4 regions of the Ureibacillus endophyticus genome follow, and region 1 is predicted to be linked to each of the others. Evidence: riboswitches for the same ligand, from Rfam matches in the RefSeq annotation. Region 1 holds a riboswitch; each other region holds the start of a gene.
What was found. Region 1 has a riboswitch for S-adenosylmethionine ahead of metK (methionine adenosyltransferase). Riboswitches for the same ligand answer to the same signal wherever they lie in the genome.
Positions count from the first base shown of each region.

Region 2: another riboswitch for S-adenosylmethionine. It lies ahead of NKR20_RS15980 (bifunctional homocysteine S-methyltransferase/methylenetetrahydrofolate reductase); the one in region 1 lies ahead of metK (methionine adenosyltransferase).
Region 3: another riboswitch for S-adenosylmethionine. It lies ahead of metA (homoserine O-acetyltransferase MetA); the one in region 1 lies ahead of metK (methionine adenosyltransferase).
Region 4: another riboswitch for S-adenosylmethionine. It lies ahead of NKR20_RS13565 (methionine ABC transporter ATP-binding protein); the one in region 1 lies ahead of metK (methionine adenosyltransferase).

Region 1 covers NZ_JAMYWW010000001.1:2,635,628-2,640,125, reverse strand. Annotated here, with positions in the region: gene pckA (phosphoenolpyruvate carboxykinase (ATP)) at 1-1,251, opposite strand, end outside; SAM riboswitch class I at 1,448-1,568, shown strand; gene metK (methionine adenosyltransferase) at 1,808-3,004, shown strand; gene NKR20_RS12870 (gamma carbonic anhydrase) at 3,064-3,576, opposite strand; gene NKR20_RS12865 (alpha/beta hydrolase) at 3,696-4,498, shown strand, end outside.
Region 2 covers NZ_JAMYWW010000001.1:3,232,634-3,237,131, forward strand. Annotated here, with positions in the region: gene metH (methionine synthase) at 1-538, opposite strand, end outside; gene NKR20_RS15980 (bifunctional homocysteine S-methyltransferase/methylenetetrahydrofolate reductase) at 531-2,378, opposite strand; SAM riboswitch class I at 2,484-2,583, opposite strand; gene hemG (protoporphyrinogen oxidase) at 2,667-4,055, opposite strand; gene NKR20_RS15990 (globin-coupled sensor protein) at 4,351-4,498, opposite strand, start outside.
Region 3 covers NZ_JAMYWW010000001.1:1,780,053-1,784,550, forward strand. Annotated here, with positions in the region: gene NKR20_RS08625 (hypothetical protein) at 139-1,539, shown strand; gene metA (homoserine O-acetyltransferase MetA) at 1,878-2,816, opposite strand; SAM riboswitch class I at 2,902-3,012, opposite strand; gene NKR20_RS08635 (hypothetical protein) at 3,067-3,825, opposite strand; gene NKR20_RS08640 (AAA domain-containing protein) at 3,844-4,498, opposite strand, start outside.
Region 4 covers NZ_JAMYWW010000001.1:2,740,077-2,744,574, reverse strand. Annotated here, with positions in the region: gene NKR20_RS13590 (acyl-CoA dehydrogenase family protein) at 1-748, shown strand, start outside; gene NKR20_RS13585 (arsenate reductase family protein) at 858-1,214, shown strand; gene gcvH (glycine cleavage system protein GcvH) at 1,293-1,676, shown strand; gene NKR20_RS13575 (toprim domain-containing protein) at 1,825-2,169, shown strand; gene NKR20_RS13570 (thioredoxin family protein) at 2,266-2,568, shown strand; SAM riboswitch class I at 2,633-2,737, shown strand; gene NKR20_RS13565 (methionine ABC transporter ATP-binding protein) at 2,862-3,887, shown strand; gene NKR20_RS13560 (methionine ABC transporter permease) at 3,880-4,498, shown strand, end outside.

The DNA of each region.
Region 1 (4,498 bases):
ATGTTCGTCAATTTTTTCACCTAACATTTCCGCATAACGAGTTGCTGGTAATGGTAAGAATGGTGCACCGAAGCATGTAGAGAATACTGGTTCTGGAGAAGTTACTCCACGTTCTGTACCTGCTAATTTTGATGTGAAACCACTTAAGAAGTGATACATCGCTTGCTCTTTTGTTAACTTACTGATTGGAGGTAATACACCAAATGCATCAGCAGTTAAAAATACGATCGTTTTTGGATGACCTGCAACTGATGGTGTTACAATGTTTTCGATATAATCGATTGGGTAAGCAACACGCGTATTTTCAGTTAATGAACCATCATCATAATCTGGAATACGAGTTTCTGGATCTACTACAACGTTTTCTAAAACAGAACCGAAACGAATTGCATTGTAGATTTCAGGTTCTTTTTCAGGTGAAAGGTTAATTGTTTTTGCATAACATCCACCTTCAATATTGAATACACCGTTATCTGACCATCCGTGTTCATCGTCACCGATTAATTTACGGTTTTTGTCTGCAGATAATGTTGTTTTACCTGTTCCTGATAAACCGAAGAATAGTGCAACATCGCCAGCTTCGCCAACGTTTGCTGAACAGTGCATTGAGAAAATATTGCGTTCAGGTAGTAAATAGTTCATGATAGTGAAGATAGATTTTTTCATCTCACCAGCATATTCAGTACCACCGATTAGGATTATTTTCTTTTCTAATGATACAATAATAAATGTTTCAGAAGCTGTACCATCTACAGCTGGGTCTGCTTTAAATGTTGGTGCTGCAACAATAGTAAATTCTGCAACATGAGAAGCAAGTTCTTCTTCTGTTGGACGGATGAATAATTGATGACAGAAAAGATTGTGCCAAGCATATTCGTTCACTACTTGAATTGAAAGTTGTGAATCCTTATCAGCGCCAGCAAATCCTTTGAATACATAAAGCTCATCTTTTTCTTTTAAGTAATTTACAACTTTAAGATATAGGTTATCGAACACTTCAGCAGAAATCGCGCGGTTTACACTGCCCCAATCGATTTTGTCTTTTGTGCTCTCTTCTTCTACGAAATATTTATCTTTCGGAGAACGTCCTGTATATTTACCTGTTTCAGCAACGATTGCACCGTCAACAGTTAGAGCTGCTTCTCCACGTGATGTAGCTTTTTCCACTAATTGTGGTACTGATAGTTGAACTTTAATATTCTCGCCGTTTAATAATTCCTTCAGTTCATTCGCAATTTCTACTGAATTCATCGATTAAATACCATCCTTTTTTCAGAATTCCCACTGCATGGGATGTTTGTTTAATTTCAAAAATAGTATAACACATTGAATTAAATAATCTATACTATTCATAAATTATTTTTTAATTTTTAAACTTTTAAAGAAATCAACATTTATAAATTGACATTGGATGTCGATTTCCGTAATATGTTGATTTGAACGGATACTCTTATCCCGAGCTGGTGGAGGGTCAAGGCCCTATGAAGCCCGGCAACCTGCATTTATTATATATAATAAATGCGATGGTGCCAACCTGATGCAAGGGAAAATCCCTTGAACGATAAGAGTGAAAGGTACTGTATTTACAATTCCTTTTACTCATGGGTTTTATGTGAGTAAAAGGAATTTTTTTTTGAAAAGAGTACAAAATGAAAATAATGTAACAATTATTATTCGCCTTTCGATATCCTCGTGTTAATAAGCAGTAACGGCTTGGAGTCCAACCTTCATGTGCGGACTTAACATGGGTAATGAGTACCGTATCAAATCGAGAACTAATCTCGTATAGATTTTAGGAGGAAACCAAATGACAAACCGTCGACTGTTTACATCAGAAAGTGTAACAGAAGGGCATCCGGATAAAATATGTGACCAAATTTCCGATGCAATATTAGATGCAATTTTAACAGAAGATCCAAATGCACGTGTAGCATGTGAAACAACTGTTTCAACTGGTTTAGTACTTGTAGCAGGTGAAATTACAACTTCTACTTATGTGGATATTCAATCAGTTGTTCGAGATACAGTAGCCAAAATTGGTTACACTCGCGGTAAATATGGCTTTGATGCTGAAAATTTATCAGTACTAACTGCAATCGGTGAACAATCCCCAGATATTGCTCAAGGTGTTGACCAAGCGCTTGAAGCACGTGAAGGATATATGAGCGATGAAGATATTGAAGCAATTGGTGCAGGTGACCAAGGCTTAATGTTTGGATTTGCATGTAACGAAACACCTGAACTAATGCCACTACCAATTAGTTTGGCTCATAAATTATCCCGTAAACTAGCCGAAGTACGTAAATCTAAGGAAATTCCATATTTACGTCCCGATGGAAAAACACAAGTGACAGTTGAATACGATGAAAACAATCATCCAGTTCGCATCGATACAATAGTTATATCCACTCAACACAATGAAGATGTAACATTAGAACAAATTCAAGAAGATTTAAAAGAGAAAGTAATTCGTGAAGTTGTTCCGAGTGAATTAATTGACGATAATACAAAATATTTCATTAATCCAACTGGCCGATTTGTAATCGGTGGACCAAAAGGTGATGCTGGATTAACTGGTCGTAAAATTATTGTTGATACTTACGGTGGTTATGCACGTCATGGCGGCGGTGCATTCTCAGGAAAAGATCCAACAAAAGTTGACCGTTCTGCAGCCTATGCTGCACGTTATGTTGCGAAAAATATTGTAGCTGCTGGTCTTGCTGATCGAGCAGAAGTGCAATTAGCATATGCGATTGGTGTAGCACGTCCAGTGTCAATTTCAATCGATACATTTGGAACTGGAAAAGTAGCTGAGAGTCAATTAGTAGAATGGGTAAGTGAATTATTTGATTTACGTCCTGCAGGCATTATTAAAATGCTTGATTTACGTCGCCCAATTTACAAGCAAACAGCTGCTTACGGTCATTTCGGTCGTACAGATTTAGATGTTCCTTGGGAAAATACAGATATTGCTGAGAAATTAAAAGAAAAAGCTGGATTATAATATGTTAAAAAGCAGGTGAGTTTTTTCACCTGCTTTTACATTCTTACTATATAATATGTTTACTTTTGAAGCGATTTATAATATTGACCTTTTTCAACATATTCACGAATAATGCGGTCCATATCTTCACGATCTTCTGGCGTGATTTCGCGTACAACTTTTGCAGGTCTTCCCATTGCTAAAGAATTCGGTGGAATCTTTTTACCTGGGGGAACTAAACTACCAGCCCCAATAAAAGCTCCTTCACCAATTTCTGCACCGTCTAGAATGATGGAACCCATCCCAATTAATGCGCGTTTTCTTATTACGCAACTATGTAATGTTACTTGATGTCCAACAGTCACTTCATCTTCAATAATTAATGGATTATTTGGACTTTGATGAAGACAACTCAAATCTTGAATACTAACACGTTTACCTATGTACGTTGGTGCAACATCACCACGGATGACAGAATTAAACCAGATAGATGTTTCTTCACCGATTGTCACATCGCCGGTAATTGTGACATAATCAGCTATAAATACAGATGGGTCTATTTTAGGATTTTTATCTTTAAAAGGGTAAATCATCGTAAATCTCCTCGTTTCTAAGTATGATATATATGCTTATCGTAACAAAATAAAATAATAAAGAAAATATAAAAGGTATGTATGCCCAAAAGTATGCTATTTGGGTTGGAGGCGAAGTTATGTGGAAATGGGAAACAGATGAACATGCTAAAGCAGTTGTGGTCATAATACATAGTGCTTTTGAACATCATCGTTGGTATGCCTGGTTAATTGAAAAATTACGCACTGATGGGTATCACATTGTGATGGGGGATTTACCCGGTCATGGTGAAGAATCAAAATTTTTAAGAGTGCATGACGAAGCGATTAACGAGTACATCACCTACATCAAACTGTTAATGCAAAATGCTCTTTCCTATGAGCTTCCGGTATTTGTAATAGGTCATGGTTTCGGAGGTTTACTTGCAATTGAATTTTTAAAGAAAAAAACAGTAGAGTGTGCAGGGCTTATTTTATCCTCTCCATGGCTTCATTTACGAAAAACATCAAATTTAATTACCAACGCTTTAACAAGTGGTATTGGTACCCTTGCACCAAATAAAAAAATCTCATTAGAGTTTGACAAGAAAATGTTAACTCGAAATTTAGATGGGTATACGGAAATGATTGATGATGTTCCATATCATTCTAAAGTTACAGGAGGATGGTATAAGGACGTTCAACAATTAATGAAAAATATAACAACAGAACAAGAGAATAAATTAACTTTGCCTATTTTATTATTAACTGCCCAACAAGACAAAATTACTGATCCATCTATTTCAAAAAAGTGGTTATTCTCTCAAAACACGTCTGAATTACAATATAAAGAATGGCCATACAACTACCATAATCTTTTTCATGATAACGAAAGAGAGGAAGTTTTTCTGTATACGAAGGACTTCATGAATAATGTTTTAAGGTCTCTAGGTTATATTGTAAA
Region 2 (4,498 bases), 600 kb from region 1:
CACGGTTCACACCAAGAGTTGCAGCCTTTACATTTAACATATCTTGACTTGTTTCAAGCAAAATCAAATGTGCTCCAGCTTCTACTAATGCCTTTGCTTGTACGTAAAAGTTTTCTGTTAACTCGTCAAACGTGATTCCACCAGTAACAGATAAAGTTTTCGTTGTTGGACCAATTGCACCTGCTACAAAACGTGGCCATTCTTCAGTTGAGTGTTCGTTAACAGCTGATAAAGCTAGTTCAACAGCACGTTTATTAATTTCTTCTGCTTTATATCCTAATCCGTATTCGTTTAAAACAAGGGGCGTACCACCAAACGTATTTGTACAAATAATATCTGCACCAGCTTTTAAATACGCACGGTGAATGTTTTCAACAACATCTGGTCGAGTCAAAACAAGATTTTCATTACATCCTTCAAGTTCTTCCCCACCAAAATCTTCAGCAGTTAAATTTTCTCGTTGAAGCATTGTTCCCATTGCCCCATCGATAATTAATATTCTATTTTTTAACTGTTCCTCGATTGGATGGTTATGCATTTGCTTCTACTCCTTCGTTCTGCTCATCAAGTTGTTTGATATATTGCATTAATTGTAGTGTTAAATCGTAACGTAAAAACGGTGTAATTAAATATATACCGTTAAAGTATTTTGTTGCTGTATCTAGTAATTCTTTTGCAATCGCTACGCCTTCTTGTGCTTCGCGCTCTTTATCCCCTTCGCACGCTTTCATTCTTGCTAGTACTTCATCGGATAATTTAATTCCTGGTACTTCATGATGTAAAAATTCAGCGCTTCGGAAAGATGTTAACGTCATAATTCCAATATAAATTGGAGCTTCTAAATGTTTCGTTGCTTCGTAAATCTCTACAATTTTTTCTGCAGAATAAACTGGTTGGGAGATGAAATAATCCGCACCATGTTCGATTTTTTTCTCAAGACGACTTACAGCACGATCTAATACACGTACATTTGGATTAAAGGCAGCTGCTACCGAGAAATTCGCCTTTTTACGAAGTGCTTTCCCTGAGAAGGAAATTCCTTCATTTAATTGTTTAATTAATGAAATGAGTTCCATGGAAGACACATCATAAACACTAGTAGCACCTGGGAAGTCACCTATTTTTGTTGGATCTCCTGTAATAGCTAAAATATCGTTCATTCCTAAAGCACTTAGTCCCATTAAGTGGGATTGCAGACCAATTAGGTTGCGGTCACGACATGTTAAATGAGGCATTACACGAATACCATGTTGTAATTTTAAAATTGAACCCATCGCAACGTTACTAATACGTGGAGACGCAAGGGAATTGTCCGCCATCATAATAATGTCTGCACCTTCGTTATAAAGGGCTTTGGCACCCTCGACAAATGAATCAATTTCTAAATGTCTTGGTGTATCTAATTCAACAATGACAGAACGCTCACGTTTAACTTTTTCGTGTAAAGGTTCCACTCTAGTAGGCTCTGCATCTTGGATATATATTTCCGGTTGTTGTACTGTTCGTTTTTCTGTCAATGGTTTTAATTGTGCTAATTGCTTTTTAACCGCTTCAATATGTTTTGGTGTCGTTCCGCAACATCCACCTATTAAACGAACACCTTGGTTACGTAACTGAACAGCAGCACGTGCAAAATAATCAATTTCCGATTCGTAAATAACACGGCCTTCTTCGATATCTAGAAGGGATGCATTCGGATAAGCCGATAAAAAGGCATTCTGAGGTAGTTCTACCCCCTCTAATGCTTGGATTGTATGATGAGGGCCTAATCGACAGTTCACACCAACAACATCAGCACCTAGGCTTTCAAGCTGTTGTAAAGCATCGTTTAATTTCAAGCCATTTTGTAAGACACCCGGTTCATGCATCGATACTTGAGCAATAATTGGTAGATCCGTCATATTGCGTAACATTTTTAATGTTTCAGTTAGTTCTTCAAAATCAAAGTATGTTTCAAGTAACAGTCCATCTAAATCTGCACGAATTAATGTTTCTGCTTGTACACGAATCGCATCTAAAATTTCATCTAGTGTTACTTCACTTTTTCGTACACCACGAATTCCACCAATGGATCCAATAACAAATTGATTACCACTTGATGCAGCCTTTTTCGCTAATTTAGCAGCTGCTTCATTGATTTCAACAACTTTGGATTCAAGTCCATACCGCGCTAACTTTATCGCGTTTGCACCATATGTATTTGTTTGAATAACATCTGCACCAGCTAAAATATATTCACTATGAATTTTTTCTATCAGTTCAGGCTTTACGAGGTTCATCTCCTCATGGCAATGTTCAAGTCCATAAGAATATAGTAAAGTTCCCATCGCACCATCTGCCGTTAACACTTTGGATTTTAATGCTTCAAGTAGACCCATTTTTTCATCTCCCAAAAAAACATACTTTCAAAAATTTTCTGTCATTTCTATAACAATAAAAAGCCTTCTTCGTTAGAAAGAAGGCTCGATTATCTTAATAGTTCCTCCTTATCTTTCGGCATAACGCCTGCTGGATTTAGCACCTTACGTTACGTTGGTTGCTGAAGCTTCATCGGGCCAGTCCCTCGACTTCTCTTGATAAGTGATATGAAATTGTATATTAAATTGAATCATATCTTTAAATTCCACTTTAGTCAATAGAATTAAACGAATATACGAAATAATCTATTATTTCAATGCTTTTATCGCTTTTTCTGCAGTATTTTTACCATTTTCAATACAAGCACCTATACCTACACCAAAATAAGAACAACCTGCAACAAAGAGGTTCGGATATTGAGAATCTAATTTGTCTAATACTACCTGCAATGTTTCATTATGGGCTAAATCATATTTCGGCATTGCGTTAATCCACTTTTCAATATTTACAACAACAGGTTTTTCTTCGATGTTCAAACTTAGCCGTATATCTTCAAGAGCAACCTTCGTTAATTCTTCATCTGTCATTGCCACAAGTTCTTCGTATTTAGGATTATTACTTTTATAGAATAAGCGTACTAATAAATTTCCATTTTCCGAAGTATGTTTCCATTTGCGACTTGTCCAAGTAGAAGCATTACAAACTAAATCACTGTTATGTGAAACGATAAACCCTGTTCCATCTGCTGGTAGCACGGCATCCGGTATATCAAATCCTAAATACATCGTGATTGCAGACCCATTTGTAAATTTCTCTAAATCAGATTCTAGCTGTTTGTCTTTTAATAGGTTACGAACAACGTTATTTGGCACGGCCAATACAACAACATCCGTTTGAATCGATTCGCCATTGTCAAAAGTTACGTTATATCCGTTACTATTTTTCGTTACTTCTGTAGTTGCAGTATTTTTATAAAATTCTACTTCTGGTAGCATCTCTTCTAGTCGATTAATTAAAGATGATAGACCTTTTTTAAAGGAAACAAATTTTTTATTCGCTGCTTTATCAAATTGTTCTCTATTTACTTCGAACCCTTTAATAATGCTGCCATATTCATTTTTATAATCTACTAAGTACGGTAAGGTAGAAGCTAAAGATAATTGATATAAATCTCCTGAATATACGCCTGCTAATACAGGGGCAATTTGCTTTTCAACAATTTCTTTACCTAAAAAATACTCTAAAAATTCGCCAATTGAATTTTCCTTAGTAAACTTTGTATTTGGCAATTCAAAGTCCTGTAAAACTCTTTTTTTACCTTCTTCAGAAATTAATGTACTTGAATTTAATGACTCCACACTCATCGGAATTCCAAAAGTCGATCCTGCAGGAATGGCATGGAGTTCATTATTCGTATGTATGTACGATATCCCTGTCTCGTTATAAACAAGTTCTGATTCAAAATCAAGCTCTTTCACCAGTTTAAGCACACTTGGATGGCGTGCCACCATAGAATCTGCACCCGTCTCCATAATAAACCCTTGCTCGTAAACGGTATGCATTTTCCCTCCAAGATAAGGGTTTTTCTCAGCTAATATTAAGCGAATCGCCATGTCATTTTCTTTTGCTTGTCGCTTCAAATAATACATAGTACATAATCCAGTAATACCGCCACCGATAACCACTACAGTTTTCATCATTACAACTCCCTACACGATTCAATCTCCGTAACTATAGTATAAACGTTTTTCAACAAAAGTAACTGCTAGGTGTTTTACAATATTAAGTCAAGAAAGGAGGCGTCTGAAAAAAATTTTGAGACGCCTCCTTTGCGACGAGGATGGTGGCAATTTATTGCGACCACCGCAGGAGCACATTATTAGAAGACGAGTATGCTTGCATCTCAATCCGGTCACGCAGAAGCACTATATCCTTTACAAAGAAAAGCTGTGTTAAAAGTCATTTGCACTTTTAACACAGCTTTCAATATATCTAATTTAAATCCTTTGCAATCAATGCCAAATTATCTGCTGAGCTCGTTACTTCCTCAAAGGTCATGCACAACTCACTAATCACACTGTGTAAATGGTGTATTTCATGTTTAATTATCTCATTATGAACTTTAGACTCTTGCATGACC
Region 3 (4,498 bases), 860 kb from region 1:
AGCGTGTCTTGAGAAATAAATCAAAACTCGCTTTTTTATTTTCAGTTAAAAAAATATATCCATCAAAATACCCTGAGCACACACCCATTAGACATATGCCTCATATTCTATGCGTAAAAGAAATGAGGGAGAAAAAGTATGGGTGCATTAGGTGTGGATTTGTCGGCGCTGCATTGGATTTATGTTGTGTTTATTGTGTTAATCATCGGATTTATGGTGAAACGTCGTGATACAACGTTAATTTGTATCATTGGGATCTTCATGCTAGCGATTGTGGCAACAGGCGATCTCACGGCTTCCATCAGTGGCGTCTTTAATAGCTTTATATACGCCATTACCGAACTATTGTCGACAATTTTGATTATTTCCATTATTGTTGCGATGAGCCGGGTGTTATTGAAAACGGGTATCAATGAAGTCATGGTTTCACCGTTTACGAAAATCATTAAAAACCCTACTCTTGCCTACTGGACAATTGGTATTTTAATGATGGTCATCTCTTGGTTCTTCTGGCCTTCTCCAGCTGTGGCGTTATTAGGGGCAGTGTTATTACCGGTTGCCATTCGAGCGGGGCTTCCGGCACTTGGGGTTGCCATGGCGATGAACTTATTTGGTCATGGGATCGCATTATCTGGGGACTTTATTATCCAAGGTGCTCCAAAACTAACGGCGGATGCTGCAGGAATTCCAGTTGCTGATGTAATTTCTGCCAGTGTTCCACTAGTTATTGTGATGGGTGTTGTAACAACAATTGTGGCATTCATATTCTTACGCCGTGACATGAAACGTGGAAAAATGGAAATGGTCGGTACTTTTGGTGAAAAAGTTGTTGAAGACGTTAATGAAAATTTACTCACATTAGGACAACGTAAGTTTTTTGCGATCTTAATTCCAGTTGCCTTTATTATTGACGTTGTGGCGATGTCTATGTTTGATTTAACAGGCGGCGATGCAACAGCACTTGTCGGAGGAACTACAGTCTTTATCCTACTATTATTAGCAGTCTTTGCACATAAAAATGACGGCCTTGAGAAAACAACGAGCTATTTAATAGAAGGATTCCAATTTGGATTTAAAGTGTTTGGTCCAGTTATTCCAATTGCAGCATTTTTCTATTTAGGGGATTCTGGTTTCACGAAAATTATTGGTGAATATTTACCAGCTGCTTCACAAGGAATTGTAAACGACTTAGGTATTGCTTTAGCAGCAATTGTACCGTTAACAGCTGAAATTGCAGCGGTTACATTAACGAGTGTTGGTGCGATTACTGGTTTAGACGGCTCAGGCTTCTCTGGGATTACATTAGCCGGTTCCATTGCGAATTTATTCGGAACAGCGCTTGGTGAAGGTACTGCTACACTAACGGCACTTGGGCAAATAGCGGCAATCTGGGTTGGTGGAGGTACATTAGTTCCTTGGGCATTAATTCCAGCTGCAGCGATTTGTAATGTCAGTCCATTTGAGTTAGCACGTCGAAACTTCATCCCGGTCGTCATTGGTCTAGTTGTCACGACGATAGTTGCGATGTTTATTTTATAAAAAGTAAAACGCTTGGAAGATTAACTCTCCAAGCGTTTTTTGTATATACTGTGAATTCCATGCTACTTCAATTGATAAGGAACTTAATTGTTAAGTGGACGAAAACTCGTTCTATCTGGACGAGTCTGCACATTATGTGGATGAAATCTTATTCTATCTGGACAAATCTGCACGTTATGTGGACGAAATCTTATTCTATCTGGACGAATCCGCACTTTATGCAGACGAATCCATCCGCCTACTGGACGAATTTTTCAATTTTAAAAAGCTAAGCATCTGAGCAGCTCACAAATGCCTAGCTTAGAATTTTATAAAAATTCAGAATTTAAAGGGTACCATTAAATATGGAATTCGATGCTGTCGTCTACGAAATGCCATTCATATGGTGTTTCTTGGTATACGTAATAGTTTAACCAATTGTAGAACAGTAAGTGCGAATGCGCGCGCCATGTATTTTTCGGCGTTTGGCTTGGGTCATTATTCGGGAAGTAGTTCACCGGCATGTCTACTGGTTCACCTTTCGCCACATCTCGTTCGTATTCATCAGCCAATGTTGTTGCGTCATATTCTAGGTGACCTGTAATCATAATATGTTTAGTATCCTTTGATTGAATAATAAACGGACCCGCTTCTTCTGAATAGCTTAGTAAGCGTAAATCTGGATGTTCGCGTACTTCATCAAGGGATACAGACGTGTGACGTGAGTGTGGAGCTACATATTCATCGCTAAATCCGCGCACTAAGTCCACAGTTAAATCTGTAATCACATGTGAGTAGATGCCCGAACATTTTTTCGGCAATTCAAATTTACCAATATTAAAATGATGATAAAGTGCCGCTTGAGCACCCCAACAGATATACATACACGAGGTAACATTCACTTTTGCCCAATCCATAATCGTTGTTACTTCTTCCCAGTAGTTAACTGCTTCAAACTCCATTCGTTCGACAGGTGCACCAGTAATAATCATTCCATCAAAACGACGGTGTTTAATTTCATCAAATGTATTATAAAAAGTGTCTAAATGCGACTTTGACACGTTTTTAGATGCGTAAGTTGCAGTGTTTAAAAACGTTACATTCGTTTGTAGTGGTGTATTACCTAATAATCGTAAAAGTTGAAGTTCAGTTTTCTCTTTTTCTGGCATTAAATTTAACACTAAAATATTTAATGGTCGGATTTGTTGTGTTTTGGCACGGTCTTCTTCCATGACGAAAATTTTCTCTTGTCTTAATTTTTCGCCTGCCGGTAAATTTTTCGGTATATTAATAGGCATTAAACGTTCCCCCAATTCTTTTCATCTCAAAATAAAAACCCCTCATTCCAGCATGAGAATGAGAGGGAATAATTTATATGCCGCACTCTTATCTCCCAAGACAATATTGTCTTGCTGGAATTAGCACCTTTCTAACCGATGTTAGAGGTTGCTGAAGCTTCATTGGGCCATTTCCCTCTGCTTCTCTTGATAAGATAGATGAAATTAATGTAATACTAACATGATGATGAAATATTTGCAATATTCTATTTTACTTTTTTGATAGGAATCTCTCTTTCCAGGCAGATTTTTCTTTATCTTCAATTTGATGTTGCAAAGTCGGATCCCAATTATTTGTTAGAGTATTCCAAACGCGGGATGTGAATTGCTCTTTCTCTTCATCAAAAAGAATAAATTCGATACATGGCACATCATTAACTTGAATATCTTCAAAAGATTCAATAGAAGTGATAACCAAGTTTGATTCTTCTTCCTCATCTTCATCCATTTGAAGAAATCGCAATTCTTCTACGAGCTTATCGTTATCAACTTGAAGCTCCTCCACTTGTACGTGATATCGGTACATATCTTCCGGAAAATCCTCAAAGTCGAGAACTGCTTCAATTTCACCTTGTAGGAAAGTTTGATGCGTTGGGCTATACAACGTTTCTTTTGATGTAATTTCTTGGTCTTCTTCAAACACACCACTAGTCAATTGTTTTAACCCTTTTTCCGTTAATTGAAAATGATCTTCCTTTGTTATTAATCCAGTTTTGTGCATCTTGGACAATAAATCTTGAATAAATAATTCTTCTACCAATAATATTTCACTTAACTGTTCGGCTTTTTTGAACTTTGCTTTTTGCAATGAAATTAAAAGCATTTTCATCAAAATATCCATTTTTGTTCGGACAATTGGTTTGTATGCAATGTTAACCGTATGAACGGGAACACACCAAATAGCCGTTTCCAAAATGTTTGTTTTATGAAATTGTTCGGATAGTTTTTGTTGGAGTGCTTGGAGTTCCATCATTTCGTCCTTTCAAAACTAAGAAGTTAGTTCCTTAACATTGCGGTAGCCGTCTTGAGATTTGACAACAGATAGTAAGTTACTATACATGTTGCGTGTTTGCTCTTTCTTCGGTCGTTTTGTAAACATATCAACACTACCTACCAGAACTAGCAGCTCCCGCGCACGCGATAAGGCAACATTGAGGCGACGGTAGTCTTTAGCAAAGCCGATTTCCCCGTTTTTATTGTCGTTGTTACGAACCATACTCACTAAAATAACATCCATTTCCATACCTTGGAATTTATCGACAGAACCTGTACGGATGTGTAAATGCGGTAAATGTAGTTCGTGCTCAATCATTCGATTAATGCGTTTTACCTGCTCCGCATAGAAACTAATAACCCCCACTGATTTACGTTCATCTTCCGGAATTAGCCCTTGTTTTTTGGCAACTTCTGTAGAGTGATTTAGATCCACTAACATGGCGCGGATTGTTTTTAGCTCTTCTTGATTTAATAAACTTGAGCCTTCCTTCATCCGCTCTTCAAAATAGTTAGGCTCATTCGGTAAATCAATCCATAATAGATGGTCACTTCGTTTGATTAGGTTACTTTCTAATTTATGGTCACGTGCTGCATCAGAATCAGGAAGACCACATTTCAACGAGTCTCCTTCATGTTCATAAAACGGC
Region 4 (4,498 bases), 100 kb from region 1:
AGTTGCCGCAGCGATTGCTGAATATGCAATTGAATGTTCGATTGCTAAAGTGTTCGGTTCTGAAACATTAGATTATATTGCAGATGAAGCTGTACAGTTACATGGTGGCTATGGCTTTATGGCGGAATATGAAGTAGAAAGAATTTACCGTGACTCTCGTATTAATCGTATTTTTGAAGGTACAAACGAGATTAACCGTTTAATCGTACCAGGTACATTTATGAAAAAAGCATTAAAAGGTGAATTACCACTTCTTCAAGCTGCACAAAAACTACAAGAAGAATTGTTAATGCTTATGCCAGAAGAAATTGGCGATGAGCCATTAGCACAAGAGAAATATCTAGTGAAAAATGCGAAGAAAATCGGCATTTTAGCAGCTGGTGTTGCAGCACAAAGATTTGGTACAAAATTAGAAGCAGAGCAAGAAGTACTTGTAAACATTGCGAATATCGCAAACCAATTATACGCAATGGAATCGGCAGTGCTTCGTACAGCAAAAGCGATTGAACGTGACGGTGTAGAAAAATCGAAACAAAAAATTCTATACACAGAGATTTTCTGTCAAGAAGCCTTTGCAGAAATTGAAAAAGAAGCAAAAGAAACAATTATTGCTTCTGTTGAAGGCGATGCAGGTAGAATGACACTATCAGCACTTCGCAAACTAACACGTCATAACCCTTATAATTTAATCTTGAAAAAACGTGAGGCTGCACAAAAGCTAATTGAAGCTGAAAAATATGTTGTTTAAATAATAGGGGAGGAGGTGTTTAATAAAAATGCCTCCTTCTTTTTATTATCAGAAGAGTGAAATATTTGTTAAAATAAGTTTAAATATTAACTTTTAAGGAGCACTCTTCATGACAATTCAATTATTCCAGTACCCTCGTTGTACAACTTGTAAAAAGGCAGCAAAATGGTTAGATGAACATCAAATTGAATACGAAAACATTCATATTGTGGAACAAACACCTACAAAAGAACAGTTAAAATCGTTTTGGGAATTAAGTGGTCTTCCATTAAAGAAATTTTTCAATACTTCTGGTATGAAGTATAAAACATTAGGGTTAAAGGACAAATTAAGTACGATGACAGAGGATGAACAGTTAGAACTTTTGGCTTCTGATGGTATGTTAATTAAACGCCCAATCGTTACAGATGGGGGAAAAATAACACTTGGCTTTAAAGAAGAAGATTTCACAAATACGTGGAAATAAAAATAGTTATTAACTTGTTTTTACTGTAGAAATATGTCAAACTTATAATCATATTACATATGTTTTGGAGGGGTTTTTGTGAGCACACCAAAAGAATTACGTTACTCAGAAGAACATGAGTGGGTAAAAGTAGAAGATGGAAAAGTACGCGTTGGAATTACACATTTCGCACAATCTGAATTAGGTGACATCGTATTTGTTGAGTTACCACAAGTTGGTGACGAAATCCAAACAAACGAACCATTCGGTAGTGTAGAATCTGTAAAAACAGTTTCTGAACTATATGCGCCAATTTCTGGTAAAGTAGTAGAAGTTAACGCTGACCTAGAAGATAGCCCAGAATTTGTAAATGAATCTCCATATGAAAAAGCTTGGATGATTGTTGTTGAACCAACAGATATCTCTGAAGTAGAAAGTTTACTAACAGCTGAGCAATATGAGGAATTAATTGAAGCTGAATAAGAATATAATATATTAAAAACGCCAGATTAGCACTGGCGTTTTTTTTTACAACAAAATATACTAATATAACCACCTTCTTTTTTGGATATGCTTTGCATATTTTTCACACATTTTTAGCAAGTTTACTTACAAATCGTGGGGTGAGCAAATGATTGTTGAAAAGTGTATAATTGTTGAGGGTCGATCGGATAAATTAAACATTGAGCCAATTTTTGCAGAACACGTACAAATTATATGTACGAATGGGACAATTAGTGAAGATGCGCTATTAGATTTACTTGAACCTTTTGAAGAATGTAGATTTTATACTTTGTTTGATGCAGATAAATCAGGAGAAAAGTTGAGAAAGCTTACAAAAAGAATTTATTCTGAAGCTGTTCATCTTTTCATTCCAAGAACATATATCGAGGTTGCGAATGCTCCGAAAAAAGTATTGGCACAGTTGTTAAATGAGGCGAGTTTTTCTGTTCATAAACAATATCTATCTTCTTAAAAATAAAGGAAATATTAATTTGCGACTTTTCCCATACTATGAGCAAAAGTCGCAATTTTATTTTGTCACAAATTATTTAGAAATTGAGTTGATTTTATGGATGAATGGACGATACAACAATGGGAACAAAAACTAACTGAAAACGAAATTGTAGCCTTTTATTTGTACACTCCTATGTGTGGGACATGTGCAGTCGCTTCAAAGATGTTATCGGTTGTTGAAGAAGTATTGCCTAACACTCCAATTGGTAAAGCGAATATTAACTTTATGGAGCAACTTGCAATGGATTATAAAATAGAAAGTGTCCCTTGTTTGCTTATACACCGCGATGGAAAACTTGTTGAAAAAATTTACGCTTTCCAATCCGTACCATTTCTATATGAAAAGTTGAAAATCTAGTTGACTTTATAAATCTATCATGATAAAGTTACTCAAGAAGTATTACATTAATTGAATATCGTACCTCTTATAAAGAGCGGCGGAGGGAAGTGCCCTATGAAGCCCGGCAACCATCACAAAAGTGAAAAGGTGCCAAGTCACGCGAAGTGGATACTTTGGAAGATGAGAGAACGGTTCGTATAAATATTAAATAAATTGCGAAACCCCTTCTACTTATCTTGTAGATGGGGTTTTATTAGTAATAATTACCTAATTACATATTGTCTATGGCAGCGAAATAAAGGAGAATTTTTATGATCGAATTAAAAGACATCTCGAAAATATACAAATCAAAAAATGGTGAGATCACTGCTGTCAAAAATGTAAATTTATCAATTAATAAAGGTGAAATTTTCGGAATTATCGGATATAGTGGCGCTGGAAAAAGTACAATGATTCGCTTACTTAATGGCCTTGAGAAACCATCGAACGGAACAGTTACAGTCAATGGTAAGCAAATTTCCTCTATATCAGGAAACGAACTGCGAAATGCTCGCCAAAAAATTAGTATGATATTCCAACATTTTAACTTACTTTGGTCTCGTACAGTCGCGGAGAATATTGCATTCCCGCTAGAAATTGCAGGTGTATCAAAAACTGAGCGAAGTAAACGTGTGAAGGAACTGATTGATCTAGTTGGTCTTTCAGGAAGAGAAAATGCCTATCCTTCTCAGTTATCTGGTGGTCAAAAGCAACGTGTAGGCATTGCCCGCGCATTAGCGAACAATCCTGAAGTATTACTTTGTGACGAAGCAACAAGTGCACTAGATCCTGAAACGACTGATTCCATTTTAGAACTATTGCTTGATATTAATAAACGTTTAGGTTTAACCATTGTTCTCATTACCCACGAAATGCACGTAATTCGGAAAATTTGTAACCGTGTTGCAGTAATGGAAGCTGGACAAGTAGTTGAACAAGGAGACGTTCTACGAGTGTTCCAAAACCCACAAGCAGAAATAACGAAGAACTTCGTAATGCAAGTTTCTGGAACAAAGGAATCGAAAGAATCAATTGAACAAATTTTAGCAAACTATCCTACAGGGAAGATTGTAAAATTAACGTTTATAGGAAATAAAACTGAACAGCCGATTATTTCACAGCTCATTAAAGAGTTTGGCGTAGAAGTAAATATTGTTCACGGAAACATTTCACAAACGACAGGTGGCCCATATGGAACATTAATAGTTCAAATAGATGGAGACCCTACCAAAGTGAAACAAGCATTAGAGCTATTAGATCAGCAAGAAGTACAAACGGAGGTGATTGATCATGCTTAGTGGATTCTTTCCGAATGTACGATGGGACAAATTGTGGGAAGCTACATATGACACATTGTACATGACAGTCATCTCTACAGGAGCTACGTTTGTTTTAGGTTTAGCTATTGGGATTCTTTTATTTTTAACGAGTCCTCACCAAATTTGGGCGAATAAAATAGCGAACTTTATTACGGGTTCTTTAGTAAATATTTTCCGTTCAATTCCATTTATTGTATTGATTATTTTATTAATCCCGTTCACAAAATTTTTATTAGGGACAATTCGTGGAGTAAATGCGGCATTACCAGCATTAATTATCGGTGCTGCGCCATTCTATGCACGAATGGTTTTAATTGCTTTACGTGAAATTGATAAAGGTGTAATTGAAGCTGCTCGATCAATGGGAGCAAAAACTTCAACTATCATTTGGAAAGTACTTATCCCAGAATCAATGCCTGCATTATTATCAGGGATTACTGTTACAGCTGTTACATTAGTAGGTTATACTGCGATGGCAGGTATTATCGGAGCTGGGGGATTAGGGAACTTAGCATTTATCGATGGTTTCCAACGTAGCCGTGATGATGTAACTCTTATGGCTACAATTGTCATTCTTATTATTGTATTTG